DNA from 3 places in the Pantoea sp. App145 genome. Region 2 is predicted to be linked to each of the others. Evidence: riboswitches for the same ligand, from Rfam matches in the RefSeq annotation. Region 2 holds a riboswitch; each other region holds the start of a gene.
The links. A riboswitch is a leader RNA that binds a small molecule or an ion and turns the genes downstream of it on or off. The one in region 2 is predicted to bind fluoride.

Region 1: it holds a riboswitch for fluoride, as region 2 does, so the genes downstream of both, crcB (fluoride efflux transporter CrcB) here and RCF31_RS24255 (universal stress protein) in region 2, are expected to answer to the same signal.
Region 3: it holds a riboswitch for fluoride, as region 2 does, so the genes downstream of both, RCF31_RS28260 (DHHA2 domain-containing protein) here and RCF31_RS24255 (universal stress protein) in region 2, are expected to answer to the same signal.

Annotation. Positions count from the first base shown of each region.
Region 1 covers NZ_CP133290.1:3,054,602-3,057,870, forward strand. Annotated here, with positions in the region: gene RCF31_RS13955 (nucleoside hydrolase) at 1-892, opposite strand, end outside; fluoride riboswitch at 1,027-1,102, shown strand; gene crcB (fluoride efflux transporter CrcB) at 1,194-1,571, shown strand; gene RCF31_RS13965 (sugar phosphate isomerase/epimerase family protein) at 1,679-2,494, shown strand; gene RCF31_RS13970 (alpha/beta hydrolase) at 2,491-3,096, opposite strand; gene RCF31_RS13975 (glutathione S-transferase family protein) at 3,108-3,269, opposite strand, start outside.
Region 2 covers NZ_CP133292.1:282,654-285,922, reverse strand. Annotated here, with positions in the region: gene RCF31_RS24260 (MutS-related protein) at 1-744, shown strand, start outside; gene RCF31_RS24255 (universal stress protein) at 1,020-1,448, opposite strand; fluoride riboswitch at 1,693-1,767, opposite strand; gene RCF31_RS24250 (methyl-accepting chemotaxis protein) at 2,162-3,269, opposite strand, start outside.
Region 3 covers NZ_CP133294.1:363,920-367,188, forward strand. Annotated here, with positions in the region: partial or broken gene eno (phosphopyruvate hydratase) at 1-698, opposite strand, end outside; gene RCF31_RS28255 (universal stress protein) at 715-1,140, opposite strand; gene RCF31_RS28260 (DHHA2 domain-containing protein) at 1,144-2,046, opposite strand; fluoride riboswitch at 2,124-2,193, opposite strand; gene RCF31_RS28265 (DUF2913 family protein) at 2,280-2,876, opposite strand.

The sequences.
Region 1 (3,269 bases), on a different replicon from region 2:
GCTGGCGCACCGCGTCAGCTTCTACCCCCAGACACAGGCGCTGTGCACGCAACCCGGCGAAAGGGTCATGACGAGAGGCGAGGGCGTTCAGGCGGCGCAGCGTTTGGCCGCTGCTGATGCCCTCGGTCACCACCCGTACCGGCGCTTCCGTCAGGTGGAAAGCATGCGGCAGCGCCAGCCAGGAAAGGGTCAGCGTGTCGTGCAGCGCCATGCCATCAAATCCTTCTTTCTCCAGGCTATACGCCAGATACGGACGGCAGATGGCGCTCAACACCGGCTGATTGAGCTGCCGCACTTCTGCGCCGGTAATCAACACCTTATGGGTGACATCCAGCGGCACCACCACCACTGGCAGCTTTGATGCCAGCACCTGATCGGCGGCATGCGGGTCCTTCCAGATATTGAATTCCGCGAAAGGCGTGACATTACCGCTGTGGCCGTCGGTGCCAAACGCACCGCCCATAATCACCAGTTCTTTCACCAGCGGAATAATATCCGGTGCCTGATTAATCGCGCTGGCGATGTTGGTCAACGGGCCAATCGCCACCAGGGTGATGGCGTGTGGATGGGCGCGCACGCTGTCGATAATAAATTGCACTGCGCTGGGGGCCTGGTCGCTATGGGGATTGGTAAAGGCATCGCCCAGACCATCTTCGCCATGCAGACGCGCCGGTGCCGACGGAGCCAGTGCCAGCGGGCGTGAACAGCCGCGATAGACCGGCGCATCAATCCCCATCTTCTCGCAAAACAGCCTGGCATTTTTTACCGCCTGACCCACCGCAACATTGCCAAACACCGTGGTGATGCCCAGCAAATGCTGAGTGCGCGCGGCATAGGCCAGCGCAAAGGCGTCATCCACGCCGATATCAGTATCAAAAATCAGGGTGCGCATTGGGATCTCCAGTTCGTTTTCTGGCAAGGTAAAACAAAAATGGGTGATTGCGAAGGTGCTATTTGCGGGGCCTTTTATCCAACACCTTGTTGCCAGTCACATATTGTCTGCCAGTATCAGCCAGCGTATTATCTTCCCCCTAAGGTGATGGCGTGCCACCTTCCCCAACCGCCGTTCTGGCAACAGACGGCTGATGACGCCTGACAACACTCTTATCCCTGCGCGGGAGACGGCGGTGTGTCAGGTGTTTTTCTGTCCTGCCGCGGCCCTGCGCGTTTCTCATCTCAGGAGCTACACATTTATGTTGAAATCGCTGTTGGCCGTTATGCTCGGTGGTGCTATTGGCTGTTCACTGCGCTGGTTGATTTCTCTCCGCTTTAATACGTTGTTTCCCAATCTACCGCCTGGCACCTTGCTGGTGAATCTGGCGGGTGGGTTTATTATTGGTGCTGCGATGGCATGGTTTTTAAAGAATCCTCACCTCGACCCGGTATGGAAATTGCTGATTGTCACCGGCCTCTGCGGCGGCCTCACGACCTTTTCCACCTTTTCAGCCGAAATTGTGGTGCTGTTGCAGACGGGGAAATATTTCTGGGCCATGTCGAGTGTGATGGTGCACGTTATTGGTTCTTTACTGATGACGTTCGCCGGATTTGCCGTGGTCAATCTCTTAGGATAAACAGCACGCTTGAAATAACCATTAAGAGGTAGATACTGGTCAGAGTTCTGTGCGCGTGACGCACAGAATTTGTCACCGATTTATCCGGACGATTAAGGAGCCCGTTGATGAGTAGTCACCCCAAATTCCTTAACCTGGTGTTGTTAAACGGTGAGCCAGAACAGAAATTGCGTGCGGCGCGTGCGGCTGGCTTTGATCAGGTTGAAATCTGGCGTGAAGATGTACAGGCCAGCGCACAGGGGACGCTGGCGCTGGCGCAATTGGCCGCAGAGCAGCAACTCCGGTTTACCAATTTGCAGGTATTACGCGACTTCACCGGTGCGCCGGATCGTGAACGTCTGCAAAAGCGCGAAGAATTGCGTCAGTTTATTCAGATTGCCCAAGCGCTGGGCTGCGACACCATTCAGGCTCCGGCTACCACGCGGGAAGATTGCCTGGCCGATCGTATCGATGAAGATCTGCGCTGGATGGCCTCGGAAGCGGCGCGTCATAAGATGCGAATTATGTACGAGCCAATGGCGTGGTGCAGCGTCGATAACACCCTGCCGCTGGCGTGGGAGCGGCTGCAACGGCTGGATCAACCCAATATCGGTCTGGTGGTCGATCTGTTCCACATCTGCGCCCTGGGGGGCGATGCGGCGCAACTCGATGGTATCCCCGCCGATCGTATCTATGAAGTTCAGCTGTGCGATATGGCGGTGCTGCCGCCGCAGAATAACGACGCCATTATCGATATGGCACGCCACCAGCGTTTACTGCCTGGCGATGGTATCATCGAGGTGGAGCGTTTTGTCGATAAGTTGAAAAGCGCGGGCTATAACGGCCCGGTCGGCATTGAAGTGTTTAACGATGCATTAAAAGCGCAGCCACCGGCTGTGGCTGCACAACAGGCCTGGGCAGCGCTGAATCGCTACTGGCCTTAATCCTGCAAGCATTGGGCGATAAAGGCGGCGGCTTCCATTGCGCCCTGCGACGAAATGGTATGACCGGTGGTCGGTTCGAAGCGAGTCTCCACCGTCACACCGGCAGATTTCAGGCGCTGCGCGGCAGATTCGCTTTCGGTCCACGGAATCACCCCGTCAGCATGGCCGTGAATCAACAGGGCGGGCGTATGCGGCTGCGGTGTCAACGCGCCATCGAACGCCAGACGGCCCGAGAACGCCACCACGCCCGCCAGCGGATGGCGGCCTGCTGCCAGCGCATCGAGTGCCATGATCGAACCCTGCGAGAATCCCACCAGAATCACTTTATCCCAGGCATCGGTAAACCCATGCTGCGCCATCAGCGGTTGCAGCGTGGCATCAAACGCGGCCCGCGCTTCACGGATCCGCGCCGGACGATTTTCCGTGGTGACGCCGTTCAGGCTGAACCACTGATAACCCATACCGTGTTCGAACGGCATCGGGGCATTCGGCGAGGCGAACGCCACATCCGGTAACACGCTGGCCCAGTGCTGGCCAAGTCCCGCCAGGTCAGCGCCATTACTGCCAACGCCGTGGAGAAAAATCACTAACGCTTTTGCCATCTTGCTGCTCCTTAAAAACCGTATTCCGCCATATCCGGGCCAACCGGCACAATACCATTCGGATTCAGTGCCTTGATTGAATAGTAACCCTGTTTGATATGGTCGATATTCACTGTCTGACGCACGCCAGAAACTGCCAGCATACTCTTCAGGTAACGATTGAGCTGCGGATA
Region 2 (3,269 bases):
AGGGCGGAAATAGGCTTTTATATTGCATGCCTTAATCTGTCAAAAAAACTTTTTTCAAGGAATATTCATATATCTCTACCAGTGCCCATACAAAAAGGAGAGCGCCATCTTGTATTCGATTCTTTGTATGATACGTGCCTTACTCTGCTGTCCGATGAAAATATAGTCAGTAATAATCTGAAAACAGACAATAAAAGTACATTGATTATTACTGGAGCAAACCAGGGTGGGAAATCAACTTTTCTCAGGAGTGTTGGGTTAGCTCAGTTAATGATGCAAATAGGGATGTTCGTAACGGCCGGATATTTTTCGTCAGATGTCAGTCGGAGGATTTTTACTCACTATAAGTGTGAAGAGGACAGTACTATAACGAGTGGAAAACTGGACGAGGAATTAAAAAGGATGAGCAATATTATTGATAAATTAAGATATGATGATTTAGTGCTTTTTAACGAATCATTTTCAGCAACCAACAGCCGTGAAGGGGCCGAAATCATCCGTAACATCGTTACTGCTCTGACAGAATCAAATGTAAAAGTGCTTTTTGTAACACACACCTCTGAATTCGCATGTGAATATTTTAGCGAGAATCATAATGACACTGTATTTCTGTCAGCTCAGAGAGAACAGAATGGGGGAAGAACTTATAAGATATTTCCTGGAGAGCCCCAGGATACGAGCTATGGCGAAGATCTTTTTAATGAGATTTTTTTTGAAGAACATCTTATCAGTAAGGCGGGGTGATCCACCTTACATGATTAATTTATTTCCACAAGTGGTACGTAAACAACTGGCATAATGAGCCTGTAATAAGTGCTATGATTATAGTAACATCATCTGATAGCGGGCGGCCGAGAAAGGTTCCGAACATAAAAATTATTATATAGGTTATAATTATTCCGACAACTGTTGAGAATATTATTGGTTTTGTCCTCATTAGAAAACCCTCGTATTTGATTGTTCTTTTTTTCATGTTTATCGATCCCAGCGTGCTTGCTTACAATCAATTTCCAGACCTCTCATGAGGGTGGGATATGTTTTATTAAGACATCCACAGCAAGGTGATTAATAAACTCGAAGGAAAATGACCTGTACACGCCAAAAAGTCGATTCTTATGACCTAACATAACAAGGTCGATTTGCTCGTTTTCTACTAATGAAGAAACATCTTTAAATCGGTGAATACTGACGATAGAACTGACGTGCACATTTACCTGTGAAGTTTCAACCAGTTTGCTTAACATTGCTTTATCCTTTATAATCGTTCGTGATTGCAGGTCCTGAGCCGGGGCATCCCAGATATAGTTAAGCTCACGGTAATCTTCACTTATATGACCAACCGTGATTTGTGTTTTCATCTGAACGGCCATTCTCTCTGCGTGCTCTAATAACAGCTGACCATCAGTTTCGTCATGTACCAGTATCAATGCATGTTTATAGATTTGCATAAATCACCTCTTTACGTAAGATAATTTGAAGAAAGGTATTGTCTCGTTATAACTGGTTGTTACAGATGGAGTTTGTGCTATAAATAAGGCATGTGTGGATGCAATGCATGAGAGTTCGTGTTTTTTTCAACCAAGATAAAATACGCGATTGTCAGAGTTAACACATTGGAGAGTTGATTGCTACTGAGGGATATAATTTTCATAATGATACCTGACATGAATGCCTTGTTTAAAAGCAATAAAAACTCTGTCAGGCGTCATCATCCGGTACTGTTTTGCCGGCGGTTGGGAAAGGTGGAACACCATCACCTTATAACAATATTATAACCATTTTTGTAGGTATGCAATCACAGATGAATTGCAAAAAAATGATTTTTTCATATTAATGCTATAGTTAACTTTCAGTTTTTTCGATATTGCTCACGGAATTTTAAATTTTACCGTTATCCTGCTTTAAATATCACTAGTTTTAAAATCCGAACCACCTGCCAAAGTTGCTGATTTTGGTGACATATCAGAATAACCTATTCATACGTCCCGCAGTCCTCTTGACTGCATCAGGTAGGCAGGAAAAGATGGGAGTAATGGCGGTATATGAAATTCATTTAAGATAAAAGGGCAGGTCACTGCCCTTTGAATATCCTAATCATCTGATGGGGTTTACATACCTCATGTCAGGTCCAGTCATTGAATTGATTATGAAAAAAATGGAATCAGAATGAACGCCAGTTATCCCCGATTGAGGTTCCCGTTATTGCCAGCTCTGGCTGCGATGTTGACAGGGACAGAACCTGATTTTTTTCTTTCATCTCAGGATGAACCACCATGGCAGCAGCGTTATCCATCAGTTTGAAGGAACTCACCAGCTCTGCCATTAATACCGCCTGCTCTGACATGGACTGTGCCGCACTCGCCGATTCTTCAACCAGAGCTGCGTTCTGCTGCGTCGTGGTGTCAATTTGCCCCATCGCAATATTGATCTGACCAATACTATCACTTTGCTCACGGCTGGCCTGTGCAATTTCATCAATAAGTTGCGTCATACTTTGAATATCAGACACAATATCAGCCATTCCACGATCGGCTTTCACGACCAGTTCTCTGCCAGATGCCACCCGCGCGACAGTGTCATCGATAAGCGTTTTAATTTCCCGCGCTGCACCGGCGCTGCGTTGTGCCAGGTTCCGGACTTCGCTGGCCACAACCGCGAATCCCCTGCCTGATTCTCCTGCTCGCGCAGCTTCCACAGCGGCATTGAGCGCCAGAATATTGGTCTGGAAGGCTATGCTGTCAATAACCTTAATAATTTCAGACATCTTCATTGAATCATTCGAGATTTCCTGTATCCGTGAAGAAACATCATTCATTACGGTACCATTATCTCTGACCGCTGCTGCCACACCGCTGATAAACTGGCGCGCCTGTTCTGTATTACTGGCAGTATTGCTGAAGGTTGAGGTCAGCTCTTCGAGCGTTGCTGCTGTTTCCACCACGCCGGCCGCCTGTTCTTCAGTACGTGAAGCCAGATCATTGTTGCCACTGCTTATTTCAGTTGATGCGAGCGAGATGTTGTTTGCCCCTTCACGCACGCGGAGGAGCACCCCGGAGAGTTTACCGACAAAGCGGTTAAACGCTGCTGAGATTTGGGCCAGTTCATCTCCTCCCCGTACATCTAGGCGGCGGGTCAGATCACCTTCACCGGAGGCCACGTCTTCCAGCGCGTCACGTAACGTACCTAACCGGCGCAGCTGCCGGTTGACAACCAGCCCGACAATAAGCGCAGTGATAACCAAGCTCACCAGCGTAATAAGGAGGGTGGTC
Region 3 (3,269 bases), on a different replicon from region 2:
CCGGGCTGGTAGCCCGCTTTCTCGATGGCCTGAACGATCAATGCCAGCGGCGCACGATTTGACGACACCGCAGGGGCAAAACCTCCCTCGTCACCTACTCCGACGGAAAGGTTTTTTCCAGCAGCAACTGACGGAGAGCCTGATACACTTCACTGCCCTGACGCACCGCCTCCTTCAGACTCGCAGCACCATGCGGGGCTATCATAAATTCCTGAAAGTCAGCGCCCTGCCCTCTGGCATGGACACCCCCGTTGATGATGTTCATGCAGGGAACCGGCAACAGATTAGCACGCAGCCCGCCCAGATAACGATACAGCGGCTGACGCGTCGCCAGCGCTGCCAGCCTGGCAACGGCCAGCGATGCGCCGAGAATGGCATTGGCCCCTAACCGGCTTTTGTTTTCTGTTCCGTCCAATTCGAGCATGACGTTATCAATGACACGCTGTTCACGCACATCAATATCGGCTACTGCTGCACTGATCTCTTCGCAAACAGCCTGCACCGCATCCTGCACGCCTTTTCCACCATAACGCGTGTGCTCGCCGTCCCGTCGTTCGTGGGCTTCGCGGGTTCCGGTACTGGCCCCCGAAGGGACGGAGGCTCTGGTCATCAGTGGTAAATGCCTCGACCTCAACGGTCGGATTACCGCGTGAATCGAGAATTTCACGCGCAGTCATTCTGTCGATGTTAAAATTCATGTTTCTCTCCTGCGGTTCAGCTACGGGTGTGCTTGATAAGTACATCGACCGTCAAATGATTGATGTATTCCAGTGAGCGTGAGGCCAGTAACCCCATGAAACGATTGCGGTGTCCGGCAATCACCAGGTCAATACCCCGCTGTTTAATGCATTGATCCACATCCTCGAATCGGTTGATTGTTACCAGCTCGCAGGTATCAACCACCACCGGTGCGGCCTTGACCAGTTCACTCAACCATGATTTCGCCCTGATAATGTCTTGCGAAACCTTGTCATCCATGACGCTGTCGGATACGTAATTCATTTCGCGATAGTCTTCGCTGATATGTGCCAGCGTGATTTTCATTCCCGTCTGCTGTGCCAGCACAGCAGCATGATTCAGCAGCAACGCGCCATCCTGCTGGTCGTGAACCAGCACCAGCGCATGGGTATAAGATTTCATGCTTCACCCCCGGCTTTGTTCAAGATGATGATGAAGCCAGGGCAACAGCTGTTTTTTCCTGCTGAGCATCCCCGGAAGTGAGCAGGGCCCGACATCTTTCAGTGCCCGACCGGCAAAATAGAGCGTGGAAAAATTGTCGGTGATATCTGTCACCATCAGCACACCCAGCCCAGCCCCGGACTGTGTGACCTGATGCTGCAATTCCTCACAAAGTGCGGTAATCAGATGAGAAACCTGAGACTGGTTCATCACTTCGATCTGCGAAATGCGAACATCCGTACCCGCGATCACGAACGCTTTGAGGTCCTTCTCAAGCAGGTGCTGGGGTGACAGTCCGGCAAGGTCGGTTTTCGCGCTCAATAAATGACGACCGAAGGTTTTACGGTTGATGCCGGTTCGAACGCAGAGCTGGGTAACGGTGCGAATATCCTCTTCCGTCGTCGTTGGCGACTTCAGATTCACGGTGTCGCTGAGGATGGCCCCCAGCAGCAGAATGGCGTGTGATGAGGCCAGACTGTTACGATCGGCTTCATCCATCAGTAACCAGAGCACAGTAGCGCTGCTCCCTACCGGCTTTATCCACACTTCTGGCGGCAGCTGGGTGACCAAACCGCCGAGCCGGTGGTGATCGATAATGCCGGTAACGTTGCTTTGAGCCAGGTCGTCCGGCCCCTGAGCTGGCTCGGTGAAATCGACCAGCCAGACATCCTTGCCTGCCAGGGGAAGCATGAGTCGTTCCGGCAGGGGCAAGCCTGCTTCAGCGAAAATAAAACGCGTTTCCCGATTGGCCTCACCCGCACGCCATGCGTGAGCGGGACGATGTTGCCGGTTTAACCAGTGAGCGGTAACCACTGCCGTACAGATGGCATCACTGTCAGGATTGATATGGCCTGTAACATGTATCAAAGGAGTATCCCCGCAGCAGGAAGTATGCGGGCTGGGTGAATTCTGATCAGCCTGACATACCTCTCAAGTCATTAAGAGTCATATCAGGCGTCATCAGCCCCGAACGGGGCGGTTGTGAGAAGGTGGAACGCCATCACCTTTGAGGCCAGTCTAGAACAGGTGAATTTATTTGTCAGCCGATTCGTTGGCTGTTGCGACAGAGTTCGCGGCTAACTACTGGATTGATAACATAATTATGAGTGGGTCATCAGCTGGAAGAGAAAAGGCGTTTGCGTTTCCTGGCAAACTTCACTGCGCCAGCCGCTACGATGCAGTATTTTTTCCAGACCCGCGACATTGCCGGTTAGCCGTGCCATCAGTGGCGCAATCTGTCCACCGTCAGCATCGAAGGAAACGTCCAGTCCGGATCGTGACAGATATATCGCGTCGAGTTCGCCGTTGGTGACCACCGTATTACGCCCTGACCATTCTCTGTCGCTGAGCACCCGATAGACCCATTGCATTTGTTTTGCGGTTTCAATGGCGTAGGTCAGACGGAACAGGTCGTTCTGCTGGGACAATTCTCCCGTACAGGAGCGCCATAGATAATCGAGTTTGTGTCGCAGTTTTGCTGCGGGTCCAAATGCCCGGCCCTGTTTCAACAACCACTGGATATCACTGGCAACTTCACGGGGAAAACGATGTTGCTTCAGCGCAGTGGCCAGCCAGCGCGTCAGGAATACATTTTCCTGTGATTCCGAGCTGATCAACCCATCATGTCTCGCCAGTTCAAGAGCGATCAGTGCGCACCATGCCAGATGCCCGGTTTTTTCGGTTAAGGATTGCGTCATCACCGCAACATCTCCTTGTAATCCATGATTATTCCGTTGAGAGTTAGTGAAGTACAACTCACCTAAAATGTAAATAGCTTGTATCTAATTTGTTGCTTTTGGGCGGTTCCCCCCCTGCAGATAGCAGGTTAAAAAGGGATCTTTGTTGCACCTGTCCATTATTTTCATTCTGGCATCAGGTTATCCTCCAGCATCATAATCGAGCTGCTTTGCATTTTATTTTCGGGCGGACCCGACGGCGCTAATAACCTGCCCCATGAACTTTTGGACACAACAAGTTAAGAAGGCGAGCACAAAACCGACCTGAAATTATCGTCAATATGCTGCCGAACTGAACTATAGTTCAACTCGCCTTAAAGGAAAGATGTATTTGCAATTACGTGATCGGATTTG